DNA from 4 places in the Methylobacillus sp. DLP286 genome. Region 2 is predicted to be linked to each of the others. Evidence: predicted binding sites of a transcription regulator. Region 2 holds the regulator's gene; each other region holds the start of a gene.

What was found. Region 2 encodes sigma-54, which starts transcription at its own class of promoters, with help from an activator protein. Its sites were predicted from a motif close to TGGCACNNTTCCTGCT; they were not measured.
Region 1: the regulator sigma-54 is predicted to act here: its motif matches at 3,198-3,213, upstream of ACWXTG_RS12630 (nitrate- and nitrite sensing domain-containing protein).
Region 3: the regulator sigma-54 is predicted to act here: its motif matches at 4,208-4,223, upstream of flgB (flagellar basal body rod protein FlgB).
Region 4: the regulator sigma-54 is predicted to act here: its motif matches at 4,716-4,731, upstream of ACWXTG_RS05895 (LLM class flavin-dependent oxidoreductase).

The regions. Positions count from the first base shown of each region.
Region 1 covers NZ_CM153145.1:2,624,859-2,632,674, reverse strand. Annotated here, with positions in the region: gene ACWXTG_RS12645 (ABC transporter transmembrane domain-containing protein) at 1-44, shown strand, start outside; gene ACWXTG_RS12640 (formate/nitrite transporter family protein) at 499-1,311, shown strand; gene ACWXTG_RS12635 (bifunctional protein-serine/threonine kinase/phosphatase) at 1,366-3,090, shown strand; gene ACWXTG_RS12630 (nitrate- and nitrite sensing domain-containing protein) at 3,227-4,498, shown strand; gene ACWXTG_RS12625 (alginate export family protein) at 4,920-6,332, shown strand; gene cobA (uroporphyrinogen-III C-methyltransferase) at 6,346-7,098, shown strand; gene ACWXTG_RS12615 (nitrate/nitrite transporter) at 7,175-7,816, shown strand, end outside.
Region 2 covers NZ_CM153145.1:2,457,451-2,465,266, reverse strand. Annotated here, with positions in the region: gene rapZ (RNase adapter RapZ) at 1-746, opposite strand, end outside; gene hprK (HPr(Ser) kinase/phosphatase) at 750-1,709, opposite strand; gene hpf (ribosome hibernation-promoting factor, HPF/YfiA family) at 1,819-2,145, opposite strand; gene ACWXTG_RS11720 (RNA polymerase factor sigma-54) at 2,175-3,641, opposite strand; gene lptB (LPS export ABC transporter ATP-binding protein) at 3,661-4,383, opposite strand; gene lptA (lipopolysaccharide transport periplasmic protein LptA) at 4,469-4,975, opposite strand; gene lptC (LPS export ABC transporter periplasmic protein LptC) at 5,034-5,747, opposite strand; gene ACWXTG_RS11700 (KdsC family phosphatase) at 5,757-6,281, opposite strand; gene ACWXTG_RS11695 (KpsF/GutQ family sugar-phosphate isomerase) at 6,285-7,283, opposite strand; gene ACWXTG_RS11690 (NAD(P)/FAD-dependent oxidoreductase) at 7,412-7,816, shown strand, end outside.
Region 3 covers NZ_CM153145.1:1,395,773-1,403,588, forward strand. Annotated here, with positions in the region: gene ACWXTG_RS06710 (MinD/ParA family ATP-binding protein) at 1-210, shown strand, start outside; gene ACWXTG_RS06715 (RNA polymerase sigma factor FliA) at 224-958, shown strand; gene ACWXTG_RS06720 (flagellar motor protein) at 940-1,680, shown strand; gene motD (flagellar motor protein MotD) at 1,693-2,496, shown strand; gene ACWXTG_RS06730 (flagella synthesis protein FlgN) at 2,543-2,992, opposite strand; gene flgM (flagellar biosynthesis anti-sigma factor FlgM) at 3,022-3,324, opposite strand; gene flgA (flagellar basal body P-ring formation chaperone FlgA) at 3,477-4,184, opposite strand; gene flgB (flagellar basal body rod protein FlgB) at 4,417-4,812, shown strand; gene flgC (flagellar basal body rod protein FlgC) at 4,845-5,252, shown strand; gene ACWXTG_RS06755 (flagellar hook assembly protein FlgD) at 5,282-5,968, shown strand; gene flgE (flagellar hook protein FlgE) at 6,003-7,256, shown strand; gene flgF (flagellar basal-body rod protein FlgF) at 7,515-7,816, shown strand, end outside.
Region 4 covers NZ_CM153145.1:1,229,204-1,237,019, forward strand. Annotated here, with positions in the region: gene ACWXTG_RS05880 (3-oxoacyl-ACP reductase) at 1-404, opposite strand, end outside; TPP riboswitch at 448-554, opposite strand; TPP riboswitch at 743-846, shown strand; gene ACWXTG_RS05885 (sodium:solute symporter family transporter) at 895-2,346, shown strand; gene ACWXTG_RS05890 (protein adenylyltransferase SelO) at 3,018-4,574, opposite strand; gene ACWXTG_RS05895 (LLM class flavin-dependent oxidoreductase) at 4,868-5,866, shown strand; gene ACWXTG_RS05900 (DUF642 domain-containing protein) at 5,910-6,551, opposite strand; gene ACWXTG_RS05905 (Crp/Fnr family transcriptional regulator) at 6,780-7,487, shown strand; gene ACWXTG_RS05910 (LysR family transcriptional regulator) at 7,499-7,816, opposite strand, start outside.

The sequences.
Region 1 (7,816 bases), 170 kb from region 2:
TCTATAGCCGTCTCGCCAAGCTTCAACTGGATATCAAGCCCTGACCATGCACCGCAATAAAGCACCCATTACGCAAATGCACTACAAGCGTGCAATTTCCCGCTATTAATTTGAAGACTCATCGCAAAACCATATGCTCCGCATGCGGATAGTAAAATTAGAAGCACAAAACAATATTCAGCCTCTATCGCAGGTCCTGGAAAACTTGTCCAAGCCATCATATGCACGGCATTCGACGCAACATGTGCACCACAGGCAGGCATAGACAATAAGCTGCTATCCTCGCACCGCATCCGCCCTATCATGTCAGCCCGGCATATTTTTTGCTGGCCTTATGTCTGGATACGCTATGGGGCTGCGCCATCGAAGGCGCGGTTCATTCCAGCGTAGCGCAATATCCGCAAATTGATATGAGGACAACGGCGTCCACTTCAGGTATCCCTGGCTCAGGGGTATCGGGAGTGGGCGCTTTTTTATTTTTCAAAGAGGTGCAATGCAATGGCTTATCTCCTACCTTCAGAGTTCGTGACCAAAATGGTCGATGCCGGCGAGTCGAAGATATTCATGTCGACCCGCGATACCGTGATCCGGGCCTATATGGCCGGCGCCATACTGGCGCTGGCCGCCGTGTTTGCCGTCACGGCCTCGGTCCAGACCGGCTATCCGCTGATCGGCGCCATCCTGTTTCCGGTAGGATTCGTCATGCTCTACCTGCTGGGCTTCGACCTGCTCACCGGCGTGTTCGTGCTCACGCCACTGGCCCTGATCGACAAACGCCCGGGCGTCACAATCAAAGGCATTTTGCGCAACTGGGGGCTGGTATTCGTCGGCAATTTCCTCGGCGCGTTCACGGTGGCGGTGTTCATGGCCATCGTCTTTACCTATGGTTTCGCAGCCGAGCCGGACAAGGTGGGCACCATCATCGCCGGCATAGGCGAGAAACGCACGTTGGGCTATGCCGAGTTTGGCGCAGCCGGCATGCTGACGGTATTCATTCGCGCCGTCATGTGCAACTGGATGGTATCCACCGGAGTGGTTGGCGCCATGATCTCCACCAGCGTTTCCGGCAAGGTGATTGCGATGTGGATGCCCATCATGGTGTTCTTCGCGATGGGCTTCGAGCACTCCATTGTCAACATGTTCCTCTTTCCTTCCGCCCTCATCATGGGCGGCAATTTCTCCATCATGGATTACCTGATCTGGAACGAACTGCCAGTCGTGCTCGGCAACCTGGTCGGGGGATTGGCGTTCACCGGGCTCACCCTGTATTCCACCCACGTCAGGACAGCGCCGAAACGCAGCATTGGTTGATATAGCGACGGGCTACGGCGCTCTTCATCGAGGCCGTAGTCCCAACACATCCGCATGAACAATACGCTCACTATTTCCCTCGGCCAGCATTCCGACCGGGGACGCAAGGACATCAACCAGGATTTCCATGGCGCCTGCATCCCGCAAGGCCACCAGCTCATTACCAAGGGCATCGTGGTCGCGTTGGCCGACGGCATCAGCAGCAGCGCCGTCAGCCAGGTCGCCAGCGAATCCGTGATCCGGAACCTGCTCAGCGACTATTACTGCACCTCCGATGCGTGGAGCGTCAAGCATGCCGTGCAGTGCGTATTGAGCGCGGTCAATTCCTGGCTGCATGCCCAGACCCGGCGCAGCCAATACCGCTATGACAGTGACAAGGGCTATGTCTGCACGCTCAGCGCCCTGGTGGTCAAATCCGGCCAGGCCCACCTCTTTCATATCGGCGACACGCGCATCTACAGGCTCAGCGGCCAAGCGCTCGAACAGCTCACCGAGGATCACAGGGTCGCCGTCAATGCAGAGCAGAGCTACCTGAGCCGGGCATTGGGCATAGGCCCGCAGGTCGAGATCGACTACCTGTGCATGCCGGTGGAGGAAGGGGACATCTTCGTGCTGGCCTCGGACGGCGTGTACGAACATACGGACGCGCAATGCGTCGCCACCGCCATCGCCAGCAACGCGAATGACCTAGACGCCGTTGCGAGGCGGATCGTGGAAGAGGCCCTTGAACGCGGCAGCCGGGACAACCTGACGATACAGATTGTCAGGATAGACCGCCTTGACCAGCATCGGCCCGGCCTGCTCTTGCAGTCCCCGAGCCTGCCAGCGCCCTTGCTGGAAGCACGGATGGATTTCGACGGTTACCATATCGTCAGGGAACTGCACCACAGCCACCGCAGCCACCTCTACCTGGCGATCGACAGCGATACCGGCCAGCAGGTTGCGCTCAAGACGCTATCTACCGACCTGAGTGCAAACGCGGCGCAGCTGAACCGCTTCGCGCTCGAAGAATGGGTGGCGCGGCGCATCAACAGCGCGCACGTGCTGAAACCGTGCCAGCGCGGACGCAAACCCCGTTATCTGTATGTCGCCATGGAGTTCATCGAAGGCATTACCCTCGCGCAATGGATGAGGGACAACCCCAGGCCGGGCCTGGAAACGGTGCGCGGTATCATTGAGCAGGTTGCCAAGGGCCTGCAGGCTTTTCATCGCGCCGAGATGCTGCACCGGGATTTGCGGCCGGAAAACATCATGATAGACCGGCATGGCGTCGTCAAAATCATCGACTTCGGCGCAGTCTGGGTCGCAGGCCTTGAGGAGTGCAATGCGCCGGAAACCCTTCCATTTCCGGGCGCCGTTCAGTACATGGCGCCCGAATACTTCCTCGGCGATGCCGGTTCGCCGCTTTCAGACCAGTTCTCCCTGGGCGTCATCGCCTACCAGATGCTCACAGGCAAGCTGCCCTACGGCGCCCAGGCCGCCAGAATCAAGACCCGCGCGCAACTGCAGCGCCTGTCCTATATTTCCGCGATCGACGGGCACAGCGGCATTCCCTCATGGATAGACGACGCGCTGGCGAGAGCAGTGCACCCGGAGGCGGAAAAACGCTACCCTGTCTTGTCGGAATTCACCCATGACCTGAGACATCCCAACCGACAATTCCTCGACAGGCACAATGGCGGGCTAGTGGAGAAGAATCCTCTCCTGTTCTGGAAGACGACCAGCCTGCTATTATTGCTGCTCGTCGTCGTCCTGCTCTACATCATCAAACTCTCCTGACCCTGCATGCATCCAGAGAAATCAAGGTTCCAGGAAGAAACTTGCTGCTCTGCAGTTGCCTTAGCCGATTGATCAACCATCGTTGAACCAGCAACCGCCATGCTGTCGCGCATGATTTTTGCTACCGGATTTAGATATGAAAGACATTTCTCCCGACCAAACCATCATCCTGGCCAAGATACGGCATGTCGAAGAGCTCGAGCGGCTGTCGATATGCACCGTGTTTGTCGAGACCATCGGCCTGATCATCCACCAGATCCAGGCCGAGCGCGGCGCAAGCTGCCTGTACCTGGCTTCGGCTGGCCAGCGTTTCGGCAAGGAGCGCAGCGAGATCATCGAGCAGAACCAGGGCCTGGAGGTGAAATTCCGCGAGGCGCTGCAGCGCCACCTGGACCATAACAGCATGGCCGACGCCAAGCAGCTCACCCTGATTTCGTGGATATTGCTGGGCTTCGACCAACTGAAATCGCTACGCCACCAGGTGACGCTGCACAAGATTTCATTTCCCGATTGCATACAATCGTTCAACCGCTTTATCGGCAGCCTGATTTCGCTGATCTTCGACATTACCGACAATGCCGTCAACAGCAAGATCTCCACTTATCTGCTCGCGCTCTACAACCTGGTGCAGGGCAAGGAGTTTGCCGGGCAGGAACGCGCCGTAGGCTCCTATATGTTCGGCTCCGGCCATGTGCAGCAGGAACACCAGCACAAGCTGCTGGAGCTGGTTGCCTTGCAGGACAGGCATTTCGAGCTGTTCTGCCAATTCGGCGGCAGCCCGTTGCAAAAGTCATGGGCGGCTTCGATGGATACCAGCATCCACCATCGGCACCGGCAATACCGCAACAAGCTCACCCATGCGCAGGATGGCCAAGCCGTGAAAACGTACGACGGGGACGAATGGTTCGAGCTCTGCAGCCAACGCCTCACCGATATCTGGCATATCCAGTGCCAGCTCATCAAGGGCATGCATGGCATGCTGGAGACATTGATCCACGAGGCGAAGAGCGACTTGGACAAGACCCGCCAGTACCTGCAGAAAGTGCGCAGCCAGCCGGCCCATGCCACCACGCTGGATAGCGCCTTCTTCAACCTCTCCATTCCGGTGGAAAACGCCTATACCTTCCTAGCGCACGACAACCAGCACTCCTATCCCATGGAGTCCATCGTCTCGCTGCTGCAGCAGCAATCGCAGCAGATTGCCGAGATTGAGAACGAGCTGTCGGAAACCAAGAAAGCGCTGGCGGAGAGGAAACAGATCGAGCGCGCCAAGGGCCTGCTCATGAGCAAGCGCGGCATCAGCGAGGTAGAGGCCTACAAAATCATGCGCAGCACCGCCATGGAGCAGAATCGCAAAATCATCGATGTGGCGGACAACATTCTCGCCAAGAAAAACTCCCTATCGTGATGGCAGTGAACCTCTGGTGCAACCGCACTCAGGTGGTGCAAACCGGCATCGCTGGCCGGATTCAACAAAACTCCCTCCCCAGGTAAATATCCTTACAAAACAATCGCGTTTTGAAATAAAGCTTCCCTGGCACAGCATTTGCTAATCCCTGATTAACAACGGCAGCCAATGGCGGTTGTCATTGTTTAAGCGGCATCCGCAGCAATACCTGGCGCCGCGATGCGCTACCCAGCAGCCCGCGGGGCTTTGAAGGCCAAGGACAAAGGCGTCCTGGTTGCAGACAACATACCGTCTGCAACCAGGACGCCTTTTTTGTTTTGGCGCTTACAGGCGATGGCAGCTTGATACCAGGAAAAAAGAAGGCCCGTCGGGCAGGACGGGCCGGTACTACCGTTACCCCATCTGAGAAAAGGAGCAACCCATGCAAAGTAATTCGAGATTCATGATCCGTCAAGCCTGTTATGGTGGCTTGCTGGGGCTGGCGCTCACTGCCGCAGCCCAGGCGGAAGAGGCCGCGCCGGAATATACCTTCATGGATGCCGTCAAGGCCGGCAAGAACCTGACCAGCTTCCGCCTGCGTTACGAACATGTGGAACAGGACGGCAACGCCCCCAGCGGCCGGCCGCTCAAGGATGCCAATGGCATAACGCTGCGCAGCCTGGTCGGCTGGCAGACCGTGCCATATCACGATTTCAGTTTTGCCGGACAGATCATCGACGTCAGCAAATTCAAGGACGATTTCAACGACAGCACCAACGGCACATTGATCAACAGCGTCTCCAACCAGCCCGGCAAGCTTGGCTACGCCAAGATCGTCGATCCTGACGATACCGACATCAACCAGTTGTATGTCGACTGGACCGGCATCAAGAACAACCGCGTGCGTATCGGCCGCCAGCAGATCAACCTGGACAACGTGCGCTTCATCGGCGATATCGCCTTCCGCCAGGTCATGCAGGTGTTCGACGGCGTCACTGTGCTGAACAAGTCGTTGCCCGATACTGAAATCTATGTCGGCCATATCGAGCGCGTGAAACAGATCACCACCAAGCTGCGCTCCGACGGCGCGCTGGAAATCGTCAACCTGAAATACCGGATTTCGCCAACCGAATCCGTGACGGGTTACGGCTATTTCTCCAGCTTCGACGACCTCGGTTTTGGCCGCGCGTGGTTTGGCAACGCCGCAGGGACGGGCGGCATTGCCGCCGGCAAGAACGGCAACATCAACCAGGAAGCCGACCAGGGCAACAAGACCCTGGGCATACGGCTGGACGGCGCGCATGCGTTCACGCCCCACTGGAAAGGCCTCTACACGGCGGAATACGCCAAGCAGACCGATCACAGCGGCGGCGACTCCCGTATCGATGCCCACTACTACAAGCTGGGCGGCGGCGCGGCCTATGGCAATTTCTCGCTGCGCGCCGACCAGGAGCTGCTGTCCAGCAACAACGGACGTTACGCCTTCCAGACCCCGTTCGGCACCAACCATCTGTTCCAGGGCTGGATTGACAAGTTCCTCACCACGCCGTTGGAAGGCATCAAGGATACGTTCGTCACCGCGACCTACAAGATCGGCGACTTCCTGTTCTTTGCCGATTATCACGTCATCAAGTCGGATGACCGCTTCAATACCATAGGCGGGGGTTTCGGCGACCAATACGGAACGGAATGGAATGCCGCCGTCACCTATAACGTCAACGCGCACCTGATGACCAAGCTCGAATACGGCAAGTATTCCGAGAGGGACCAATACACCGCCTTGCCAGGCAACAATGCCGCGGGCCGGGTGCGCGATACGGAAAAACTCTGGCTCACCATGATGTACACCTTCTGATAGAGGCGAAAAAATGTCAGGAAAAGTTTATTTGATAGGCGCAGGACCCGGCGACCCGGAGCTCGTAACGTTGAAGGCGGTCAAGGCCATGCAGCAGGCCGAAGTTATCCTCGTGGACGACCTGGTCAACCGTGAAATCCTCCAACATGCGCCGCAAGCACGCGTCATCGAGGTCGGCAAGCGCGGCGGCTGCAAATCCACGCCGCAACACTTCATCAACCGCATGATGATAGCGCTGGCGGAACAAGGCCAGACCGTCGCCAGGCTGAAAGGCGGCGACCCCTTCCTGTTCGGCCGCGGCGGCGAGGAAATGCTGGAGCTGCGGGCCGCAGGCATCGAGGTGGAAGTGATTCCCGGCGTCACCAGCGGCATCGCCGTGCCAGCTGCCCTGGGCATCCCGGTCACCCATCGCGCCTACACGCACGGCGTGAGCTTCGTCACCGGCCACCTGCAGGACGGCGGGAGCGGGCAGAACTGGAAAGCCCTGGCCGAAAGCGGCACCACCCTGGTGATCTATATGGGAATGAAACAGCTCGCCAGCATCACCAGCGAGCTGCTGGCAAGCGGCATGTCCCCCGATACGCCGGCGGCGGCGATCCAGAACGGTTCGCTCCCCCAGCAGCAGCATGTCACCAGCACATTGTCATTGCTGACGGCGGCAGTACAGCAGGCAGGCCTCGCCAGCCCCGCCATTATCGTGATTGGCGACGTGGTCAGGCTGGCCCACGGCAAGGAGTCGCTGCAATCCCTTTCAATCGCGGCATGAAGAGAGACGACATCATCGCGCGGCCAGGTGCTGTTCCGGTCAGCGCGCTCCCCAATCCACTACTCAAGGAAATATCATGAAAAAAAGTTTCTGGCAGGCAGGTCACAAACCGACATTGTTCTCTGCTTTTCTCTATTTCGACCTCAGTTTCATGGTCTGGGTGCTGCTTGGCCCCTTGGCCGTGCAGATTGCCGCCGACTTGGCCCTGACCCCGGCGCAAAAAGGCATGATGGTGGCCACGCCGGTATTGACGGGCGCCCTGCTGCGCCTGGTCATGGGCGTGCTGGTCGACCAGATCCAGCCGAAGATGGCAGGCCTGATTGGCCAGCTCATCGTGATCGCCGCATTGGCCTTCGCCTGGCTGAACGGCATTCACAGTTATCAGCAGACCCTGATCCTGGGCGTATTCCTCGGGGTTGCGGGCGCATCCTTTGCCGTGGCACTGCCGCTGGCTTCACGCTGGTACCCGCCCGAGCACCAGGGCACCGCGCTTGGAATCGCGGGCGCTGGCAACTCCGGCACCGCGCTGGCTGCGCTGTTCGCCCCCGGGCTGGCGCTGGCATTCGGCTGGAACAATGTGTTCGGCCTCGCCTTGATTCCCCTCGTGATCACGCTCGTGCTCTATACGATGCTCGCCAAGGACGCGCCCAACCCGCCTGAATCAAAGTCGCTCGCCGAATACCTCAGGGTACTGCAGGACAAGGATGCCTGGTGGTTC
Region 2 (7,816 bases):
TGGCCGCCCGTGCAGCCGATCGCCACGGTCAGGTAGCTGCGGTTGTCGGCAATGAAGCTGGGTAGCCAGCGCTCGATAAAACCACGGATATCGTCGTACATGCCGTGCACGCTGTCGTGACATTCGAGAAAGTCACATACAGGCTTGTCTTGCCCCGTCTGCGGCCTGAGCTCCAGATCATAATAGGGGTTGGGCAGGCAACGCACGTCAAACACGTAATCCGCGTCCAGCGGAATGCCATGCTTGAAGCCGAATGAAGAGAACAGCAGGATCAGTTCGCCGTTCTTCTGCGTCACGAATTCCTTGACCCAGTTGCGCAAGGCGTTGGCGCTGAGGCTGCTGGTATCGATGCGCAACCCCAGGTCCACCAACGGCTCCAGCAAATGGCGCTCGTGGCTGATGCTTTCCGCCAGGGTGCTGGTATCGCTGCTCAATGGATGGCGGCGGCGCGTTTCGCTGTAGCGCTTGACCAGGGTCTCGACATTGGCCTCCAAGAAAAGCACCTGTACTTCGATACCCTCGCCCTTGAGCTTGCGGATGTTGCCGGGCAGCGCCTCGAGCGAGGCGCTGCGGGTATCGATGCTGATCGCCACCCGTTCGTGGTTGCCCTGGCTCAGGTGCTCCGAAGCCTGGGGCAGCAAGGTGGCAGGCAGGTTGTCGATGCAATAGTAGCCGCTGTCCTCCAGCATCTTGAGTACGATGCTCTTGCCTGAACCCGAAAGACCGGTCACGATCACAAGCTGCATGGCCTATTCCGCCTCTGGCTTGAGTTTCCGGGAAGTACGCGCCATTTCTCGGTGCTGGCGCTGCATGAACTGCTTAGTGCCGTTGATGCCGCGCAGCAGCAGCATGTGGTTGCGCACGGCCACCTCCACCAGCACGGCGATATTGCGCCCGGCGGCCACCGGGATCACGACCTTGGGAATTTTGACCTCAAGGATTTTTTCATGCTGGGATTTGATCTTGAGCCGGTCCAGCGGCACCATGGTATCGGCCATTTCCAGTTGCACGATCAAGTCGAGCGGCTTGGTCGGCTTGACGGCGTTGTCGCCGAACAAGGCGCGGATATTGAGTACGCCCAATCCACGCACCTCGAGGAAATCCTGCAGCAACGGCGGGCAACGCCCTTCGAGCCGGTCAGGGGCGATACGGTAGAAATCGACGATATCATCCGCCACCAGGCGGTGCCCACGCGAGATCAGCTCCAGCGCCAGCTCGCTCTTGCCGATCGCCGGGGTGCCCTTGATCATGAGGCCGAAGCCCTGCACTTCCATGAACACGCCGTGCAGGCTTTCCGATACCGCCACGGCCTGGGCAAGATAGTGGCTCAATACATCCATGAGGCCGGGGCTGCGCAACGGGGAGGTAAACAATGGGGTGCTGAACTCGTCGGAGGCGGCCACCAGTTCGTCCGGCGCTTCTTCGCCATTGGCCACGATGATGGCCGCCAAGTCGGCTGAGAACAGGTTTTTGATGGCCTGGAACAATTCTCGCGCCTTGAGGCTGCGCAAATAATCCATCTCTGCGCACCCCAGCACCTGCACGCGGTTGGGATGCACGAAATTCAGATGACCAACCAGCGCCAGGGACGGCTTGGTCACGGTTTCACTGGTCAGGGGGTTATCGCCGCCGGCTAACCCTGCTACCCATTTCAGCTTGAGCTTGCGGCGCGTATCCTTGTAAAGCTGGGTAACACTGATTTCAGCCATGTGTGCTTAATACCTTGGGAATGAACAAGCGGAAGGATATGCTGCAAGAGCGCCAAATCCATGCATGAAAAACAGACTTGGCACTCTTTTGCAGCATTTCACGAGGAGGTTACTCGACCGCCTGGTGCTTCAGACCTCCGGATGCCTGGTTGTGGTTGCTGACTTTTTCCTTATGCTTCACTACCTGGCGGTCCAGCTTGTCCGCCAGCGAGTCAATCGCGCTGTACATGCTTTCCGCCCCGCATTCCGCGTGCAGGTCGTTGCCCGGCACATGCAAGGTGGCTTCCGCCTTTTGCACCAGTTTCTCCACGCTCAGCGTGACCTTGAGGTCAATCACATGGTCAAAGTGATTGCTGAGTCGGGCCAGCTTGGACTGCACATATTCGCGCAGGGCTGGGGTAACGTCGAGGTGATGTCCTGTCAGGTGCAAATTCATAACGCTCTCCTTACTTGAAAACGCGCAAATCAAAGCGACTTGCGCTGGTTGGCCGCGGGTATCTGTAGAGACTCGCGGTATTTCGCTATGGTTCTTCTTGCAACAACTATGCCTTGTTTGCCAAGGATGTCGGTAATCTGGTTGTCAGACAGCGGCTTCTTCGGGTTTTCCTCGCTCACCATCTGCTTGATCAACGCGCGGATCGCCGTGGCGGAGCAAGCACCGCCAGACTCCGTCGCAACATGGCTGCCGAAGAAATACTTCAACTCGTACACGCCGCGCGGTGTGAGCATGTACTTCCTCGTCGTCACGCGCGACACGGTGGATTCATGCAGGCCCAACTCGTCGGCGATCTCGCGCAGCACCAGCGGACGCATGGCGACTTCGCCATGCTCGAAGAAGTTGCGCTGCCTGTCCACAATCGCCTGCGACACGCGCAGGATGGTGGAAAAACGCTGCTGGATGTTCTTGATCATCCATTTCGCTTCCTGCATCTGGCTCATGAGGTATTGACTGGAGCTATCGCGATTACGTTTCAGGATGCCGGCATAAAGCTGGTTGATGCGCAGCTTGGGCACCACTTCGTCATTGAGGCTGGCGATCCAAATACCCTTGACCTTCTTCACCACGATTTCGTGCTGGATGTAATGATCCGAGGTGATATGGCTGAACTCGCCGCCCGGGCGCGGGTTGAGCTGGGTCACCAGCTGCTGCACCGTTTTCAGGACGTCGTCGTCGCAATGTAGCAGCTTGCGCAGGCGCGTGTAATCGCGGCTCGCCAGCAAAGGCAAGTGTTGCTCTGCAACCTTGATCGCCAGATCAACAAAAGGCGTTTCTGCGGGCAGGGCGCGCAGTTGCAATGCCAAGCACTCCGCAAGGTTGCGGGCGCCAATACCAGGGGGATCCAGGTTCTGGATATGCTTGAGCGCGGTTTCGAGTTCGAGCAGGTCGATTTCGAGCTCTTCCGGCAGCAGCTCGGCCAGTTCTTCCAGCGACTGCTCGAGGTAGCCGTCGTCGTTGATGGCGTCCACCAGCACCATCGCCAGGGTCTGGTCGCGCTCGGACAGCGGCAACAGCTTGATCTGACTCAACAGGTGCTCGCGCAGGGTGAGGTTGACCGCTTCCTGGAAGCTGAAGTCGTTGTCGTCGTCATTGTTGGCGCCGCCTTCCTCCCAGCGGTTGCTGCCCTGGAAAGATTCGAAGTAGTCGTCCCCGCCGCCGAATTCGTCAACGCGCGGCAACTCCTCGCTGGCTGGCGCAGGCGCCTCGCTGGCGGGGGCGGCGACTGCGGCATCCGGAGCAGGGCTGTAGCTTTCGGACATTTCGGCAGCGCCGTCCGGGCCGTCTACGCGCTCCAGCAAGGGGTTGGCCTGCAGCAGCGACTCCAGCTCCTGGTTGAGTTCCTGTGAAGACAGCTGCAACAGCTTGATCGACTGCTGCAACTGCGGCGTCAATGCCAGGTTTTGGGAAAATTTTAGCTGTAGGCTTTGTTTCATCTCTCTAATTCTGCGTTGACTACAGGCGGAAATCCTTGCCCAAGTAAACTTCTCTTACACTTTCGTTATGTATGATCTCGCTGGGCTTCCCCGATGCGAATACGCGGCCTTCATTCACGATGTAGGCGCGATCGCATATGCCCAATGTTTCACGGACATTATGGTCCGTGATCAGCACCCCGATATTGCGCTCGGTCAGGAAACGTACGATCTTCTGGATGTCCAGCACGGCAATCGGGTCGATCCCGGCAAACGGCTCGTCCAGCAGGATGAAGCTGGGGTTGGTCGCCAGACATCGGGCGATTTCCACCCGGCGGCGCTCGCCGCCGGACAGGCTCACCGCCATGCTGTTGCGTATATGGGTGATATGGAGCTCCTGCAGCAGGGATTCAAGCTGTTCCTTCTGCTGCTCGGCCGTCATGTTCTGCAATTCAAGGATAGCCTGGATGTTTTCCGTGACGGTCATCTTGCGGAAGATCGACGGCTCCTGCGGCAGATAGGCCAGGCCCATGCGCGCGCGCTGGTGGATGGGCATCCGGCTCAGGTCCTTGCCGTCCAGCAATATGCGTCCGCCATCGAGTGGCACCAGGCCCACCATCATGTAGAAACTAGTGGTCTTGCCCGCGCCGTTCGGCCCGAGCAGCCCGACCACCTCGCCGCTGTTGAGCTGCAGGGAAATATCCTGCACCACGGTGCGCGACTTGTATTTCTTGCGTAAGCTTTCTACGATCAATTCACTCATTTATGCAATATCTATCGATGCCGTCTCTATAAAGCGCAGTTGCTTCGGCCTGCATCAAGCACAGGCCCTCCAATAGCCATCGAGCTCAGGGAGTTTCTGCCGCGGGTTTCTTCTTGGGCTGGATAATGGCACGCACTCGGCCAGTGGGTGTTGCAGGTGTCGCCGCTTGCGAGCCGCCGCTGATGACTTCCGCATATTCGGCATTGGCGTCATACATGATGTAGTCCCCATGCACGATATCCTCGCCGCGCTTGACCCATGCCTTGGTAAACAGCTGCACCTTGTCCATGCGTCCATCATACTCTATCCGCTGGGCGCTGCCCTCCATGTATTCGTTCTTGCCGTCGCGCTTCTGCCTAAAGGTGGTGGGATTGCCGTAGGACGTGCTGTGCTGGAATCCCTCCTTGTCCTCGCGCACGATCAGCCTGTCGCCGCGGATCACCAGCGTGCCCTGGGTCAGGATGACGTTGCCGGTATAGGTGCTGGTCTTCTTGGCATCATTGACCTGCACGGAGTCGGCCTCCAGCTCGATCGGCTTTTCCCGGTCGGCCTTTTCGGCATGTGCCGTTGCAGACAGCATGCCGGCCAACATGGCAAGCAATAATGAATAACGCAGGTTGCGCATAGGGTCTCCGCTGAAGAATGTCGTTCTACTTGGTTTTAGTGGGCTGCTTGGCATTGTTGCTGTTACCGGATGTCGTCTTGCTGTTCTTGGAAGCCGCAGGCTTGGCTGCCGCCTGCTTGGTCTTGCTTGCCGCTTTTGGCTTGCTGCTCGTGCGCTTGCCGGCGGCCGGACGCTCATAATGGCTGCGCACCCGCTTGTTGAGCTGGATGGTCTGGTTTTTCTTGTCATAGACCATCCCGACCGCGCGCACCACGCTTTTCGGCCCCTGGGTAATCACCACAGGCTGGTCGGTCGATGCAATCTCGCTATCCGGTTCCACGCGCAGATATTCCGTCGTCAGCGTCATTTCTTGCCGGTCGCCGAACGCCGGCCGCACCACGCGCACATCATCGCGGAACTCCACGACATCGCCCTTGCTGGACACATGTCCGCGCTTGCCCTCTATCGTCGTGGTGGGCTTGCCCACCCCAAACTGGGTGAAATGCGGGTTTTCCAGCTCGGTAGTATCGTCGTCCGGGTAATGCCGCATTTCAGAAGCCTTGAGGATGTGGCTGATCGACCCTGTCGCATCCGTCTTGGTCGTGACGAAATTGTTCAGGATGTAATCGGGGTCGTGACGCGTCGTCCCATCCACGCGCAGCTCCGGCGGCTGCACCGTGCGGTCGATCCACAGCGTAATCAGGGCCAGCAGCCCGAGTACGGCAAGCGGAAACAGGATGGTATTGCTACGTCCTTGCATATCTCGTATTTACTTTAAATAACGCGCCATTTGCGCATCGAAGGTGCCTTGCGCCTTCATGAGCAGTTCGCAGACTTCGCGCACGGCGCCGAATCCGGCCTGGCGCTCTGTGGTGTAATGGGCATACTCCTTCACCAGCGGCATCGCGTGCGGCACGGTAATCGCCAGCCCGGCGCGGCGCATGGGCGGAATGTCGATCACGTCGTCCCCCATGAACAGACACTCCTCGGCGGACACTCCCTGCTTCTCGAGCAAGTCGTTGAACGCCTCGAGCTTGTCGTCTATGCCCTGGTAGATGATCTGCACGCCGGTATTCTCGGCGCGCTTCACCACCACGTTGGACTTGCGGCCGGTGATATAGGCCATGCGGACGCCGGTATGCTTGAGCATCTTCATTCCCAGGCCGTCCTGGGAATGGAACACCTTGTATTCCAGCCCGTCATCCCCCAGCATCAAGCCGCCATTGGTCAGGACACCGTCAACGTCAAACACTGCAATCTTGATGCGCTTTGCGCGTTCTTCTAAGGAAATCAACTTCTAAACCACCTTTGCCATGAGTAAGTCGTGCATATTGAGTGCGCCGACCAGGTTGCCCTGCCGGTCGACGACCAGCAGGCTGCTTATTGAATATTGCTCCATCAAAGCCACGGCATCGACCGCCAGCTGTTCCGGGGCAATGACCTGCGGATGTTCATGCATGACGTCGCCCATGCTGGTGCCGTGGATGTCGATCCCGGCCTCGAAAGCCCGGCGCAAGTCGCCGTCCGTGAATATGCCGACCGGCTTGCCTGCCGCATCCAGCACCGCGGTCATGCCCAGCCCCTTGCGCGACATTTCCAGCAGGCCGTCCTTGAGGCTGCTGCTGCTTGGTATGCCGGGGATATCCTTTCCGCTGCGCATGATGTCCTGCACATGCAGCAGCAAGCGCCGCCCGATCGAGCCGCCAGGATGGGCCAATGCGAAATCCTCGCGCGAGAACCCGCGCTGATCCAGCAAGGTCACGGCCAGGGCATCGCCCAGCGCTAGCGCTGCCGTCGTGCTCGCCGTGGGGGCGAGCCCCAGCGGACAGGCCTCCTGCGACACGTGGGCGTCGAGGAAAATCGCCGCCGCCTTGGACAGGGTCGAGTGACGGTTGCCCGAGATGCTGATGATGGGGGCGCCGATGCGCTTCAATGGCGGCAACAGCGCCAGCAGTTCATCCGCCTCGCCGGAATTGGACAGGGCGATCACCACGTCATCCCGGGTGATCATGCCCAGGTCGCCATGGCTCGCCTCGGCGGGATGCATGAAAAAAGCCGGCGTGCCGGTACTGGCCAGCGTGGCGGCGATCTTGTTGCCGATATGCCCGGACTTGCCGATGCCGGTCACGACAACTCGGCCCCGGCATTGTAAAATAAGCTCGACTGCGTTGACGAAGTTCTCATCCAGGCGCTCGGCCAATGCCTGCACTTCCCGCGCCTCGATGGACAAGACCTCGCGCGCAAGTTGCAGTGGTGCGGTTGCGCTATTGCTCGTCTTTAACTTGGAAATTCCCATATGTGCCAAGTATAAAAGGGAATCTTCCCTGAATAAAGGATATGCCGGCAAAGTCGGCATAATTTTTGCGTGATTAATTTATTCCAGCCTAGCCGCCTCCATACCACCATCTCCCGGAAACACACATCATGAGCCAGCACGTACTGATCGCCGGCGGCGGCATCGTCGGCTGCCTCACCGCCATGGAACTGGTTTCCCGCGGCTGCAAGGTCACCATCGTCGAGCGCAATAAGATCGCAAGCCAGACATCGGGAGAGTCCTCCTGGGCAGGCACGGGCATCATGTTCCCGCTGTTGCCATGGATGTATTCGGACCACGTCAACACCCTCACCCACTATGGCGCATCGCGGTATACGGAGATCTGCGCACGCCTGTTCAGCGAGACCGGCATAGACCCGCAAATGCTCAATTCCGGCTTCCTGCTGCTGCCGCCATTCGACCGCGAGGCGGCGCTGGCTTGGTGTAACCGTTACCAGCTCAAGGCAGAGGCGGCCAGGGCCGGAGACTTTTGCGTGCAATCTCCCAGCGGGCAA
Region 3 (7,816 bases), 1.1 Mb from region 2:
AACAACATTGCAGAAGTGGCGCGCCGGCACCTTTATATCGAGCTCAACTTTGCCGGGCTGATCCCGTCCGACGAGCATCTGGGCATCGCCGCGAAACTCGGCCGCAGCGTCATCGAAGCCTTCCCCATGACCAAGGCCGCGGCAGCATTTAAGGCATTAGCGGGCAAAATAGACCATAATCATGGTTTATTGGAAACGTCGCTCAGCTAAGAGGACCCAAGTGATGTACACCTTGCATGGAAAAACCAGCCCGAAGGAAGAACTGCTGAAGCAGCATGCAAGCCTGGTCAAGAAAATTGCTTACCAGCTCAAGGCCAAGCTGCCCGCCAGCGTCGATATCGACGACCTGATACAGGCCGGCATGATGGGGCTGCTCGATGCCACCAACCGCTATGAAGACAACCATGGCGCGCAGTTCGAGACTTATGCCGCACAACGCATCCGCGGCTCCATGATCGACGAGCTGCGCCGCGCCGACTGGCTGCCGCGCAGCGTGCGCAAGAACATGCGCGATGTCGAGACGGCCGTGCACCTGCTGGAGCAGAAACTCGGCCGACCGCCCACCGAGGGCGAAATTGCGCGCGAACTCAACCTTTCCATGGATGATTTCCAAGAAATGCTGGATGACTGCAGCGGGCACCAGCTCATCTATTACGAAGATTTCAGCGAGCAGGACAGCGGCGACCACTTCCTGGACCGCTATCAGTCCGATGACTCCGGAGACCCGCTGAGAGCCTTGCTTTCCACCGATTTCCGCGAAGCATTGATCGACGCCATCGACTCGCTGCCTGAACGCGAGAAAATCCTCATGGGCCTCTACTACGAACAAGAAATGAACCTCAAGGAAATCGGCGCCATCATGAGCGTATCCGAATCCCGGGTTTGCCAATTGCACACCCAGGCTGTTGCACGCCTGCGCACCAACCTGAAAGAAAAGTTGTGGACTGGAGCAGCCTAGGCGGCATACTCCTCGCCCTTGCCGGCATCCTGCTTGGGCAAGCGCTTGAGGGCGGCAAGTTCAGCTCGCTCGTCCAGCCCGCCGCATTCATGATCGTGCTGTTCGGCACCATAGGCGCGGTGCTGTTGCAAACCCGCCCCGTGTTCTTCATCCAGGGGATACGCCTATTGAAATGGGTGGTGTTGCCCCCGGCGGACGACAGGGAAAAACTGGCGCGCCGCATCAGCGCCTGGAGCCAGATTGCGCGCAAGGACGGCATCCTGCTGCTGGAAAACCATATGTACTCGGAACCGGACCCCTTCGTGAAAACGGCATTGCGCCTGGTGATAGACGGCACGCCTCCCGAGAAGATCCGCGATATCTGCAACGTGGATATCAACCGCTATGAGGCAGCGCAGCGCAACGCGGTCAAAATATGGGAAGCGGCCGGCGGCTACGCCCCGACCATCGGCATCCTGGGCGCAGTGCTCGGCCTGATCCATGTCATGGAGAACCTCTCCGACCCGAGCAAGCTGGGCAGCGGCATCGCGATTGCCTTCGTTGCGACCATCTACGGCGTCGGCTTTGCCAACCTGCTCTTCCTGCCGGTCGCCAACAAGCTCAAGGCGCTTGTGCAACTGGAGACCACACGCCGCGAAATGGTGGTCGAGGGCATGGTGGGAATCGCGAATGGCGAAAACCACAAGATCGTGGAAGAGCGCTTGAATGCATACTTACGCTAATCTCAGGGCGATATGGGAAGAAGAAGAAAATTTGAGGATGACCCGGACAACCATGACCGTTGGCTAGTCTCCTACGCCGACTTCATTACCCTGCTGTTCGCCTTCTTCGTGGTCATGTATGGCATTTCGTCGGTCAACGACCAGAAATACAAGGAACTCACCTCCGCGTTGGGCAGCGCATTCAGCGGCACCCCGCCCGACAAAGAGGCGAATCCTCCGCCCGACGCCAAGTCCTCCGCAGGTAAGAGTGTCCTCAAGACCCCACCCACCAGCTCGTTGATCAACGCCCTGCCGCTGGCACGCCTGCAGAAGGAAAAACAGCGCCAGGAACAGGAAAACATCAGCGCCATGATCGCCAACCTGAATCGCACGCTCGGCAGCCTGGCCACGAACGGCAAGATCAACATCAGCAAGACCAGCCGGGGCGTGCGCATCGACATTGCCGACGGCGTGCTGTTCCAGGCAGGCTCGGCCGCCATCAAGGCGGAAGCGAACGCTCCCATCAATGAAATCACCCAGGTGCTGGCTGACCAGCAGTATGCCATCCAGGTGGAAGGCCATACCGACAACGCCCCGATCAGCAATGCCCAGTTTCCCTCCAACTGGGAGCTGTCTTCGATGCGTGCCACCAGCGTAGTGCGCAAGATGATAGAAAACGGCATCGATGCAGAACGGCTCAGCGCTGTCGGTTATAGCGACACGCAACCCGTCGCTGACAACGAGACCGCCGAAGGGCGCGCGCAGAACCGCCGCGTCTCTATCATGGTGCTCTACCGCAAACCCGAGAAACTCCAAGCAGCAGACATCCAGCAATAAAAAAGCCGGGAAACATCCCGGCTTTTCGTTATCCTTGTACTATTTTTCAGGCATGCGCATTGTAGAGGCCTGAACCCGAACTGGCCTGGCCGTTCGGGCCGTAGAACTGTCCTGCGGACGGCGGCCTGCCCAAGGTGTCGAGCACCTGCTGGTTGCGATGGAACTGTTTGTTGATCAGGACGCCATTCACGCGATTGAGCTCTTTGGCCTGGTCTATCAGGCCCTGGAACCTGCTCCAGGACTCCTGGATGACGGCATCCTGAGCTGCGATCCAGGCGGCAAGGCCGCGCTCGTCCGTACCGAAGCCCAAGGCTGCCACCGCTTGGTAACGGGCCTGGGTAATGGCGTTGATGTCCTGCAAGACGCGGGACTTTTCATTGAGCAAGCCTTCCATGGCATCCACATCCACCTTGACCAAGCAGGCCTGCTCGCGCTTCAAAAGCTCCAGCAGGTTGTCGGTCAACGCAATTTCACGCTCGAAGCTGGCTGTGGTCATGTCAGGATACCCTTTCTTCCTGCGCAGCCTTAACGTTGGGCTGTCAACAGGTCTTTTACTGTGTTGATAAGGCCATCTGCGACCTTTTCAGAGTCTACCCTGAACTGGCCGCTGGAAATGGCAGATTTGATCGCGCTGACTTTGTCCGCGTCATATACTTGCTCATTGGCTCCGGCGGCTTCGATGGATTGCAATTGCGAAGCCAAGGGGGACAAGGTGACACTTTCGCCAGCAACAGGCGTTTTGGTCTCGCTGGTGCGAGGAGCAGGCCTGTTCTCAGTCTTGTCATTGCTAAGCGCAACCGCTTTCTGAAGTGCGTCATCAATTTTCATGGCAATTCCTTAGGCTAGTTTCATCTACGGCAAAACCGCATACCGATATATTGCTCTTATCGGCGGCATTTTTGTTAACTTTAGTAAAAAAGTTTAAAGCCTTTTGCCAAAGTCACAAAGCCCGTATCGAAAATGCCTTGAGTATGACTGCGCTAGAAAATGACCTCAATCAAGCCGCCCTGGCGCGCCAGCCCGCTGACCACCTGGCCGTTGCCCACCTTCACCTTCACACGCTGGCCTTCGCCCGCGTTGCTCAGCGCCGTACCTTCCGCCGACACCCTGAAGCCTTCGCCTATGGTGTTGAGCACTACTTTCTGCCCCTGCTGCACGACCGGCAATACGCGCAGCATTTCCTGCCGCAGCACCGTGCCTGCGCTCAGCGGCACGTATACCGCCCGCCCGACCGCCTGACTCGCATCCGTGAACACGCCGGGCGGCAGTTTGGCAAGATCCCCTTGGCTCTTGGCCAGGTCCTGCTCGGTAATGATATGCCCTTGCGCCAGCGGGCCTGCGGCAATCAGGTATTCCGCCATGACCTGCACGTTGGCCTGTACATAGATGGTCCAGACTTGCGGCGCATTGCAGCGCACGCCCACGCTGGTCCGTCCCCAGATTTTGCTGCCGGGAGGCAATGACATCTGCAGGTTGTCGCAACTTGCCAGCTTGAGGCGCGAGTCCACGGCGGCTGCCGATACCGACACCTTGCCGGGCATTCCTGCACTCTGGCTCAACAAGAACTGCTCTACCTGGACCCGCAGCTGCGTCAAATCCTGGTGGTTGGCCGCTGCATGCACCGGCATCCCGCATAGGCAAGCAATCAGCAAGGCAGCGATACGCCCAGTGATATATACTCGCTTCATTGCACCCCTCCTCGGCTCCGGGTTGGCACTATTCATTCAGGATAGTGGTTGGAATTCAAATCAAGGTGCATTTTACTGAGGCATGCAAGTACATAAGCAGGAAACAAGAGGGGAATTTCCCCCTTGTTCATGCAATGGAATTTGCACGACAGGTTCTAGACTCGCAATCATCTGAAATAACGGCAGTCGCACGCATTTCTTGACCGCCGCCGTTAGCAAGGGAGGTTGTACGATGAACAAGCTGGATGCCGCACTCAATTTCCATGAAACCGCGCTACGCGTGCGCGGGCAACGCCAGGAACTGCTGGCGGCCAATATCGCCAATGCCGATACCCCGGGCTACAAGGCGCGCGACATCAATTTTGCCGACACTTTCAAACAGGCCCTCGCCGGCGCCTCCGGCGGACTGAAAGCGGACACCACCAACCCCGGCCATATCCCCGCCACCGCCAGCCATCAGAACGGCGTGCTGTACCGCTCCATTATCCAGGGCAGCGTCGACGGCAATACGGTCGACATGGACGTGGAACGCAACCAGTTCGCCGACAACGCATTACGCTACGAAGCCAGCGCCACCATGATCAGCGGGCAGATCAAGAAGCTGCTGTCCGCGATACAAGGCCAGTAATGGCGGCCGCCTAAATCTTGAAGGAGACGTGAATGTCACTTTTTAATGTATTCAATATTTCCGGGTCGGCCATGAGTGCGCAGGGCCAGCGCCTGAACGTCGTGGCAAGCAACCTGGCCAATGCCGATAGCGTGACCAGCTCCAACGGCCAGCCCTACCGCGCCAAGCATATTGTGTTTTCCGCCGTGCCGGTGAACCCCAACGGCGATGCGCAAGGCGTCAAGGTGCAGCAGGTCGTGGAAGACCAGGCGCCGCCGCAGCTCAAGTACGACCCCAAGCACCCCCTGGCTGACGCCAACGGCTATGTCGCCATGCCCAACGTCAACGTCACCGAAGAGATGGTCAACATGATCTCGGCATCCAGGTCGTACCAGAACAATGTTGAAACCATGAACGCGGCAAAATCCATGCTGCTCAAGACCCTGACCATCGGCCAATAAACCTTAGACCCTGAAAGCGAGTAACGATCATGGCAAGCACCTCAGGCATTTCCGATTCACTGCTCACCAGCATGAACGGCACTAGCTCCACCAGCAATGCCAGCAGCATTTCCGAAACCCAGGACCGGTTCATGAAGCTGTTGATCGCGCAGATGAAGAACCAGGACCCGCTCAACCCGATGGACAACGCCGAGGTGACGAGCCAGATGGCGCAACTGTCCACCGTGACCGGGATCGAGAAGATGAACGCCACGCTGTCCACTTTCATCAGCAGCATGCAGGCGACACAGGCCCTGCAAGCCTCCAGCCTGATCGGCAATACTGTCCTGGTGGAAGGCAACAGCACCTATCTTGCCCCTACCGAAACCGAGGGCGAGTCCGCTGCCTATTTCGGCGTCGAGCTGCCTGTCGGTGCGGACAAGCTCACCGTCAATATCAAGGACAGCTCAGGCAAGGTGGTGAGAACCCTCACAGTGACCAACCAGCAACCGGGCATCACGCCCCTGGGCTGGGATGGCTATGGCGACGACGGCGCGAAACTGACAGACGGCCGCTATACCATCGAAGCGACCGCAACCACGGGCAACAGCACCGTTGCGTCGACCACGCTCAGCTATGAACAGGTCATGAGCGTGTCCACCGGCAGCGACGGCGTCAAGCTCAACCTGAGCAATTTGGCAGCAATTACCACAGACCAGATCAAGCAGATTTTCTAACCACAACCCAGGTATCTACCACCAGGAGAACAACATGGCTTTCCAACAGGGTTTGAGCGGGCTCAACGCCGCTTCCAAGAACATTGAAGTCATCGGAAACAACGTTGCCAATGCGAGCACCGTCGGCTTCAAGCAATCGCGCACGGAGTTCGCCGACGTCTATGCCAACTCCCTGGGCGGCGGCAACGCGTCCAAGATCGGCATCGGCACCAAGATCGCCGCGATCACCCAGCAGTTCACGCAAGGCAACATTTCCAACTCGCAAAACCCGCTGGACGTGGCCATCAATGGCAACGGCTTCTTCCGCATGAGCGACAACGGTGCCATCACCTACAGCCGCAACGGACAGTTCCAGTTGAGCAAGGATGGTTATATCGAGAACGCTTCCGGGCAGCGCTTGACAGGATATGCCCTGGTCAACGGCCAAATCCAGACCGGCGCCCTGACTGAACTGCGCATTGATGCCGCAGACCTTGCTCCGCGCGCCACCACCTCCATTACCGGGCCGTTGAACCTGGACTCACGCGCGGACATCCTGGACCCGGATATGTTCGACATCAACGACCCCAGCACTTACAGCCACTCGACCCCGATCGAGGTGTTCGACTCGCTGGGCAACTCGCACGCGGTGCAGCTGTATTACCTCAAGACAGGCGTTGATACCGCCGTAACGCCCGCCACCACCACATGGACGATCATGGCAAGCGCAGATGGCGTCCAGACGCCCGTGGGCACGCCTCCCGTCCCTGTCGGCACCATGGTATTCACCGGCTCAGGCATCAATCCGACAATCACGCCGGCGACCCCGAACATCAGCATTCCGGTCGGAACCGGCGGCCTCACCCCCATGTCGGTTACCTTGAATCTGGCTGGCAGCACTCAGTTTGCCAACTCCTTCAGCGAAAGCGACCTTGGGCAGGATGGTTACAGCGCGGGCCGTTTGTCGAGCTTCAGCGTAGGCTCCGACGGTTCCATTCTCGGCCGCTACTCCAACGGTCAAAGCGCGATACTGGGCCAAGTCGCTCTTGCCAACTTCCGCAACCTCAACGGCCTCCAGCCGTTGGGAGACAACCAATGGGCTGAAACTTCCGAGTCCGGCCCTCCCATCGTCGGCGTTGCCAACTCCGGCGGCCTGGGCGTGCTGCAATCCTACCGTTTGGAGGATTCCAACGTCGACCTGACGGCTGAACTGGTCAATATGATCACCGCGCAGCGCGTCTACCAGGCCAATGCGCAAACCATCAAGACCGAGGACCAGATCATGCAGACCTTGGTCAACCTACGTTAATTCATTGAACATGGATTCGCCTTCAAGCGTATAACAGCATTGGGCTGCCTTGCCGTGCGAAAGGCACGGTCTGCGGCAGCCCGCCTTGTTCTACGCGCGAATGCAAAGCCATCCAACCATTACAGTAATAAAAGCGGTTAACAAAACTCAGCGAATCGCTCCTGAGCGCTCTGCCGCAGACAATACAAGTAGTACGGCAAGGCAGAGCAACAACGCCAGGAGAGTTTTGTTGACCGCTAACAAGAGAAAGGAATCGCCATGGACCGCCTGATCTATACCGCAATGACCGGCCTGAAACATATCATGGAGCAGCAATCGACCACGGCCAACAACCTGGCGAACTCCACGACGACCGGCTTCCGTGCCCAGATAGACAGTTTCCGTGCGGTTCCCGTATTGAGCGACGGCCTGCCTACCCGCGCATTCGTTGTAGATGCCACGGTAGGCACTAATTTCAACAGCGGGGTCATCAACACCACCGGCCGCGAGCTCGACGTCGCAATCCGCGACCGCGGCTGGTTCGCGGTGCAAAGGCCGGACGGTACAGAGGCTTACACCCG
Region 4 (7,816 bases), 1.2 Mb from region 2:
TGTACGGTATTGAGCGCGCCGCGCACCACGCCCTCGAATTGCTGCTGCAACCCTTCCCAGCCGAGATCATGCGCATGCGCCCGCGCATCGCCGTTGAACCTGAAGTCGGGCAGGGCGTTGTTGACCACCGTGGTGATCGCCTTGCCGAAATGCGCTTGCGCCTGCTCCGCCATCGCCCGCACGGCGTCGGCGTCGCTCACGTCCGCCCGGATCGCCAGGGCCCGCCCCGGCGCTTCGTCCGCCAAGGCCGCAGCAGCGTCCGCGCTATGCAGATAGTTCACGACCACGCTCGCTCCCTGGCCGAGGAAGGCGCGGGCGATATGCCGGCCCAGCCCACGGCCTGCGCCGGTGACGAGCACGAGTTGTTCTTGAATCGGGAGTAGCGGTGAAGATGGATTGCCCATGCGATTCCTTTGCAATTTTTCATGGCAAAGGAATGCGCAGCAAAAAAGCTGCGACAGGCATTCCTCCGCCAGTATGATCTGGATCAGGTATTACGGGTGTAGTCTCAGCCCTGAAGGAACAGCTTATTCAGGGCACCCCGTGCCAAAGAGTAGCTAACAAAACTCTCCTGACGTTGTTGCTCTGCCTTGCCGTACTATTTGTACTGTCTGCGGCAGAGCGCCTAGTCAGGATCAGCTTCGCTGAGTTTTGTTAGCCACTCTGAGGCCGAACCATACCATGAAACATGAATTATCCGCATGTCTTCATCGCACACTGGAGGAATATCGCTATAATTCCAGGCCTAACCTAGGGGAGCCGCTTGCGGCTGAGAAATGGCAATTGCCATGACCCTTAATACTTGATCCAGATCATGCTGGCGAAGGGAAGGAAATAGCGCATCCATCATTTGCGTACTCCTTGTCGTTCGTCGATTACAGGAGTCACCACACAATGCTCAGTACGCAAGCCACCCTCGCCTGGCTAGTCTTTTTCGCCGCCGTTTTCGCCATCGCCGGCATGGCCTATTCGCGCAGGTTCCGCGGCAACCTTGAAGAATACATCGTCGCGCGCAACAGCCAGGGCACGCTGGCCAGCATCATGACCTTGCTGGCCTCGTCGCTGGGCGCGTGGATATTGTTCTCGCCCGCGCAGGCGGCGACCTGGGGCGGCCTGACCGCCGTGATCGGCTACGCCATCGGCGCGATGTCGCCGCGCATCGCCATGATCCCGCTCGGCAAGCGCATGCGCGAGCTGATGCCCAACGGCCACTCCCTCACCGAGTTCCTGGTGGCGCGCTACGGCAAGCCCATGTACCTGCTCGCGCTGACCATCATGCTGTTCTACCTGTTCATCGCCATGAGCGCCGAGATCACGGCCATCGCCAAGATGGTGACACTGCTGGCGCCCGTGCCGCTCTGGGCCACCGCCGCCATCGTGCTCGGCTTCACCCTGCTCTACACCACCTACGGCGGCCTGCGCGCCTCCATCTTTACCGACAAGGTGCAGATCGTCATCATCATTCCGTTGCTGGCGGCGCTGGTCTTCATCGGCTGGCAGGCCACCGGCGGCATTGCCCCGGTCGTGGAAAAGCTGCAGCAAACCGCGCCGCAGCTGATCAACCTTGAGGATATCGGCGGCATCAAGGCCGGGCTGACCTTCTTCGTCGCCATCCTGCTCACCGGCATCTTCCACCAGGGCAACTGGCAGCGCATCTACTCCGCCAAGGACATTCCCACCATGCGCAACGGCTTCCTGCTCGGCGGCCTGCTGGTCGTGCCCTTCATCTTCATCATGGGCCTTTTCGGGCTGGCCTTCATGGCGACGACACCGGATGGCGACAGCTCGGTGGCCTTGTTCAGCGTGGTCATGCCCAATATCCCGCTCTGGCTGGCCGTCGCCCTGATTCCGCTCGGCATCTCGCTGGTGATGTGCAGCGCGGACACGGCCATCAGCGCCATCTCGAGCATCGTGGCGGTGGACATCGGCCGGGTGATGCCGAAGCGTAGCGCCGCCAGCCTGATGCGCCTGTCGCGCTGGCTGGTCCTGTTGGTTGCAATACCCGTGCTGGTTGTCGCCGCGCAAGGCTACAGCGTGCTCTACCTGTTCCTGCTGGCCGACCTGCTATGCGCCGCCGCGGCATTCCCCGTGTTCTTCGGCCTGTTCAGCCGCTCGCATACAGGCACGGAGGCCTTGACCGGGACGGTAGCGGGCTTGGCGGCCGGACTGTTCATGTTCCCCATGCCGGATCAGCCCGCCACCCACCTACTCGAAGCCTTCCTGCTGGCCGCATTGACGCCTGTCGCGGTGATCGCCCTCACCCGCTTGATCAAGCGACGCAAACAACACTTCGAACTTGCCGCGCTGGCACATGCAAGCCGCAGGCTGGACAGGGAACAACTCTAAAGTCAGCTAGCCAACCAAAAGGGCGAGCGCAGCGATGCCAAGTGTGGGTTTGATTTTGAATTCCCCGTCTGGCTGCGCCGAGTAGCGCAGATCTGTCTGGAAAAAGAGCTTGCGTCTGTCTGAGCGCAGCGAGTTCAGCAAGCTCCCAGACAGATTGAGCAACGCAGGGGACCGGGAGCTTGCTCCCGGCGCAGACTCCGGGGTCGCCTTTGCTTTGGTTACTTTTATTTGGCGAAGCAAATGAAAGTAACTCGCTGACAAGCGAAAGGCAACGGGTCAAGGTCTGCAACAGTGGTCAAGACCATTGATCCTTCAACATCCCAATCCCATCAGGCTCAACGATTTTTCGTCTTCATCAATACTGCGATTGGCGAGAGGATGGGTTTCGCCCCGCCGGGCGAGTATCTTTCTTTTGTTTCGCCAAAAGAAAGATACGAAAGAAAAGGCGACCCGATTGTCTGCGTCCCTACACTACGTTCCGGGCAACCTGCGTTGCTCGCTTTTAATGGGGACTGGCTGAACTCGCTGCGCTCAGACAGACGCCAGTCCTTAATCCATTAAAAGCTGTGCTACTCGGCGCAGCCAGACGGGGAGGAAAAACCACAGCGACTTGGCTTCGCTGCGCTCGCCCTTGATTATTGGAGACAAATGGCCTATGGCGGAATATTGAATCAAGAACTGCAAGACAGCATGGAACACCCTGCCTTGTGCCTGGCCCAATCCGGCCGCAGGCCGGCAAAACGTTCCTTGCCCGGCTGCTCGTCATAAGGCTTGCGCAGCACGTCCAGCAGCTCTTCTATCATGCTGGTATCGCCCGCGTCGGCCAAGTCTATGGCCTGCTGGGCAAGGTAGTTGCGCAGCACGTAACGCGGATTGGCCCGGTTCATGGCCTCGCGCCGCTCGGCAGGGTCGCGCCCGTCTGCGAGCGTCGCCTGTGCGTATTGCTTGAGCCAGTCGCCGAACCTGGGCTTGAAGGTTTCCCACAATGCCGGACTGTAGGCTGCGCTCTGCAATACGGCCAAGTCGGGCTGAGCGGCATCCACCAAAGCCAGCTTGCGGAAAAACTCGGTCATGTCGATCTCGGCCTGGGTCATGAGGCCGAACACTTCATTGAGCAAGGGCTCGTAGTCGTCGCGCCAGGCGCTGAAGCCGAACTTGGCAGCCAGGACGGAGCCCCATTCCTTGTTGTAGGCCTGGTCGTAAAGCATGAGGCCTTCGTCGTAGATTTCGCGTTCTGGCTTCAAGGCATATAGCGCCTGCGCCAGGCGCTCCAGGTTCCAGCGCGCGATGTCGGGCTGGCGGCCGAAGCAATAGCGGCGGCCTGCCGCGTCGGTGGTGTTGGGCGTCCAGCCCGGGTCGAAATTGTCCACCCAGCCGTACGGGCCGTAATCGATGGTCAGGCCGAGGATGGACATATTGTCGGTGTTCATCACGCCATGCACGAAGCCCACGCGCATCCATTGCGCGATCAGGCGCGCGGTGCGCACGCAGACGATGGCGAACCATTCTGCAAAGCGCTCTTCTTCCGGGTAATCCTTCAACTCGGGAAAATCGCGGTCGATGGTGAAATCCACCAGCGTTTGCAAGGTTTCCCTGTCGTCGCGCATGGCAAAAATCTCGAAATTGCCAAAGCGGATGAACGAAGGCGACACCCGGCAGACGATCGCGCCCTTTTCCGCCTGTGGGTTGCCGTTGTAGAACATGTCGCGGATCACGATATCGCCGGTCTGCACCAGGCTCAGGGCGCGCGTGGTGGGGATGCCGAGATGGTACATGGCCTCGCTGCAGAGGAATTCGCGCACCGAGGAGCGCAGCACTGCGCGCCCGTCCGCCATGCGCGAATACGGCGTCACGCCCGCGCCCTTGAGCTGCAGTTCCCAGCGCTGGCCTTGGGGAGTGACCACCTCGCCCAGGCTGATGGCCCGTCCATCCCCCAGCTGCCCCGCCCAGTTGCCGAACTGGTGCCCGCCGTAACACATGGCATAGGGCTCCATGCCTGGAATCAGGCCGTTGCCGCCCAGCGCGCTTACCCACGCCGGCGACTTGATCTCCTCCTCGCTCAGCCCCAGCGTTTGCAGCATCTCGGGCGAATAGGCGAGCAGCCTGGGCGCAGACACCGAAGTCGGCATCACCCTGGACCAACAGGCGCCATATACCTGGCGCAACTGGTTGCTGGTTTCCGGGTCGCCCGGCAGCTCTCGCAAGAAACGGTTATCAAAAGTAAGCATGGTCAAAGTATGGGGGCCGATCAATAAGATTCAAGAAGCAGAGAAGGTATATAGGAATGACAGCGTCCCGTATTGTATGTTCTCCCGTGGGATAAATTAAACTGGCAGATGCTTAAAAAACAAGCAGGATTAATTTATGCATGGCATAACAGCGGCTTATTTATTCAATGCCCATCATGCCCACAAAGTTACCCACAGAAATTGTTGAGGCCGGTGCATAATCGGGTTTGAACCGAACCTCAAGGGCAAACACCTGTCTTCCACAACATCCTGATGAACGACACTTGCAAGCGATGATTCCATTTTCCATCCTCGACCTCTGCCCCATCGTGCAGGGCAGCACGCCCGCGCAGGCCTTCAGCAACTCCATTGAACTGGCGCAAGTTGGGGAAGCATCAGGCTACCGGCGTTTCTGGCTGGCAGAGCACCATAACATGCCGGGCATCGCCAGCGCGGCAACTGCCGTCGTCATTGGCCATGTCGCCGGCCAGACCAAGACCATACGCGTCGGCGCCGGCGGCATCATGCTGCCCAACCATGCCCCGCTGGCGATTGCGGAGCAATTCGGCACGCTGGAATCGCTTTACCCGGGGCGCATCGACCTCGGGCTGGGCCGCGCACCTGGCAGCGACATGGCTACCGCGCGTGCCTTGCGGCGCAACCTGCATGCGCATGGTGAGGATTTCCCCGAACTGGTGGCCGAACTGCAGGACTACTTCGCCTTGCCACAGCCGGGCCAAGGCATCAGGGCGGTACCCGGCGCAGGGCTGACCATCCCCATCTGGATACTGGGCTCCAGCCTCTACGGAGCCCAATTTGCCGCAGCCCATGGCTTGCCATTCGCGTTTGCCTCGCACTTTGCTCCCACCTTCCTGTTGCAGGCGCTGGACACTTACCGCCGCAACTTCCGGCCCTCTGCTTCGCTAAGCAAGCCCTACTTCATGGTCACGGCCAATATGCTGGTCGCCGACACCGATGAAGAAGCGCGCTACTGGTTCAGCTCCCAGCAGCAAGGCTTCACCAACCTCCACCGCGGCACACCGGGACAATTGCCGCCGCCGGTGGACGACATCGAGCAATACTGGACGCCTGCCGAGAAAATCGGCGTGGAACGCATGCTGGCCTGTTCGCTGGTCGGCTCCGCCGCCACCGTGGAGGCCGGCTTGAGGAAATTGCTCAATGACCTTGCGCCCGACGAATTGATGGTGACCGGCCATGTATTCGACCAAGCGGTCAGGCTGCAGTCGTACCGGGCCGTGGCCGCCATCCGCGACAAGCTGGCAGCGGAATGAAAAAGGCCAGGCGTCGGCCTGGCCCATTGAGAAGAAATGTATTTTAGTAGAGAGGATGTTGGTGCTGGCGTCTGCGCCTGCTGATCAGGCCCATCACGCCCAGGCCCAGCGCCAGCATGCCGTAGGTGCTGGGTTCGGGCACGGCAGTGACCATCACGCCATCCAGGAATGAACCGTACGAAGGCGCATTCTGCGGCTCTATCGAGACGAACTTCAAAGTGGTCAGGCTATCGGAGGCCAGCAGGTTGGTGAAGTGGTACTCCACCCATCCGCTATGCGAGGTGACCGAAGTTGCCACCACCTGGCTCCCGCCCCAATACACTTCCAGTGCGCTGTTCAGGTCGCCTGGGGTATCCGAGCGGCCGGAATAGGCAAAGCTGAGGTTGTACAAACCGCCGGAAGTCGTTGTCAGGTCCTGCCAGATCGAGGTCAGGTTGGTCGAGTTCAGCTCCAGGTACTGTTCCCCTTCGAATGCAGTATTGAATGCGGGCCAACCGCCATGATCGCTGCCGCGCTGTATTTCGAACACGCCGTCCGAGCTCCAGCCAGTCACCGCAGGCAACTGTTCCCAGGAACCCGAGATGGCATCAGCCTCGAAGCCCCCGTTCACCACGATGTTCGCTGCATTCACCCCGCTGCTTGCAGCCAGTAGCGCCCCACAAATCGCCATAGTCAGTTTATTCATTTTCTCTTCCTTCTCATCGTCATTTGCTTTAAGAAAAGTACGTTTGCCCGGCTATGAGCGCCAGGTAGACCGAGCATGCATGGCAACCATGTGCCTTACTGTGCGCTAGCGCACATAACTTGATGATTTATAGTAAAATTAGCCCAATCGGACTAATACGCGGCAATTGGCCCTTCCAAGCCGGATCGATCGGCATATACTGCATTGCAGCACCTGCTTGGAGGCCAAATGGACATTCCGTTCAGCCCGCATGGCAATACCTTGATCAACGCGCTGCCGCTGGAGGATCAGCGGCAGCTGTTAGCAAGCCTGGAACCGCTTTCCATGCAGCTGGGCGAGGTGTTGTACGAATCGGAACAATTATTGAAGTACGTGTTCTTCCCTGTCGATGCCATCGTCTCGCTGCTCTACGTCATGGAGAATGGCGCATCGACGGAAATCGCGGTGGTCGGGGAGGAAGGCATGGTCGGCACGCCGGTCATCATGGGCAGCCACACTTCCTCCTGCCGCGCCGTGGTGCAGAGCGCCGGGTATGGCTATCGCATCCGCGCCGGTACCTTGAAGCAGATTTTCGACCATCGGCCTGCCGTTGCGCACCTGTTCCTGCGCTACACCCAGGCCCTCATTACGCAAATCACCCAGACTGCCGTCTGCAACCGGCATTGCGTGCTGGAACAGCAATTATGCCGCTGGCTGCTGCTCAGCCTGGACCGGCTGCACAAGACCGAGCTCATCATGACGCAGGAGCTCATCGCCAACATGCTGGGCGTCAGGCGCGAAGGCATTACCGAAGCGGCGGGAAAACTGCAGAAGCGAGGGCTGATCAGCTACAGCCGCGGCCATATCCACGTGTTGAACCGGCCAGGGCTCGAACGCATGGCATGCGAGTGCTATCAGGTCGTGCGCCAGGCATACGCCTCGCTGCTATACGCGTAAACCTAAGAACTCTAAAATACCGCCTCGGCCGTATTGTTGCGGTCGATGATCTCGCGCATGGTGTTGCCCTGCTCGCACTGGGCAAAGCGGCACTCCGCATCCACCATGTCGCTGCTGCATCCGCCCAGCAGGGGACAGCTGGCGAACAGCTCGGCGATCCAGTCCACAAAGGCCCTGACCTTGGGCGACAAGTGCCGATTGTGCAGGTAGACCACCGAAATCGGGTGGCTGGACGGCTGCCATTGCGGCAGGACTTCCACCAACTCGCCGGATTGGAGGTGCGGCAGCACCATGTAGCGCGGCGCCTGGATCAGGCCGAAGCCCTGCAG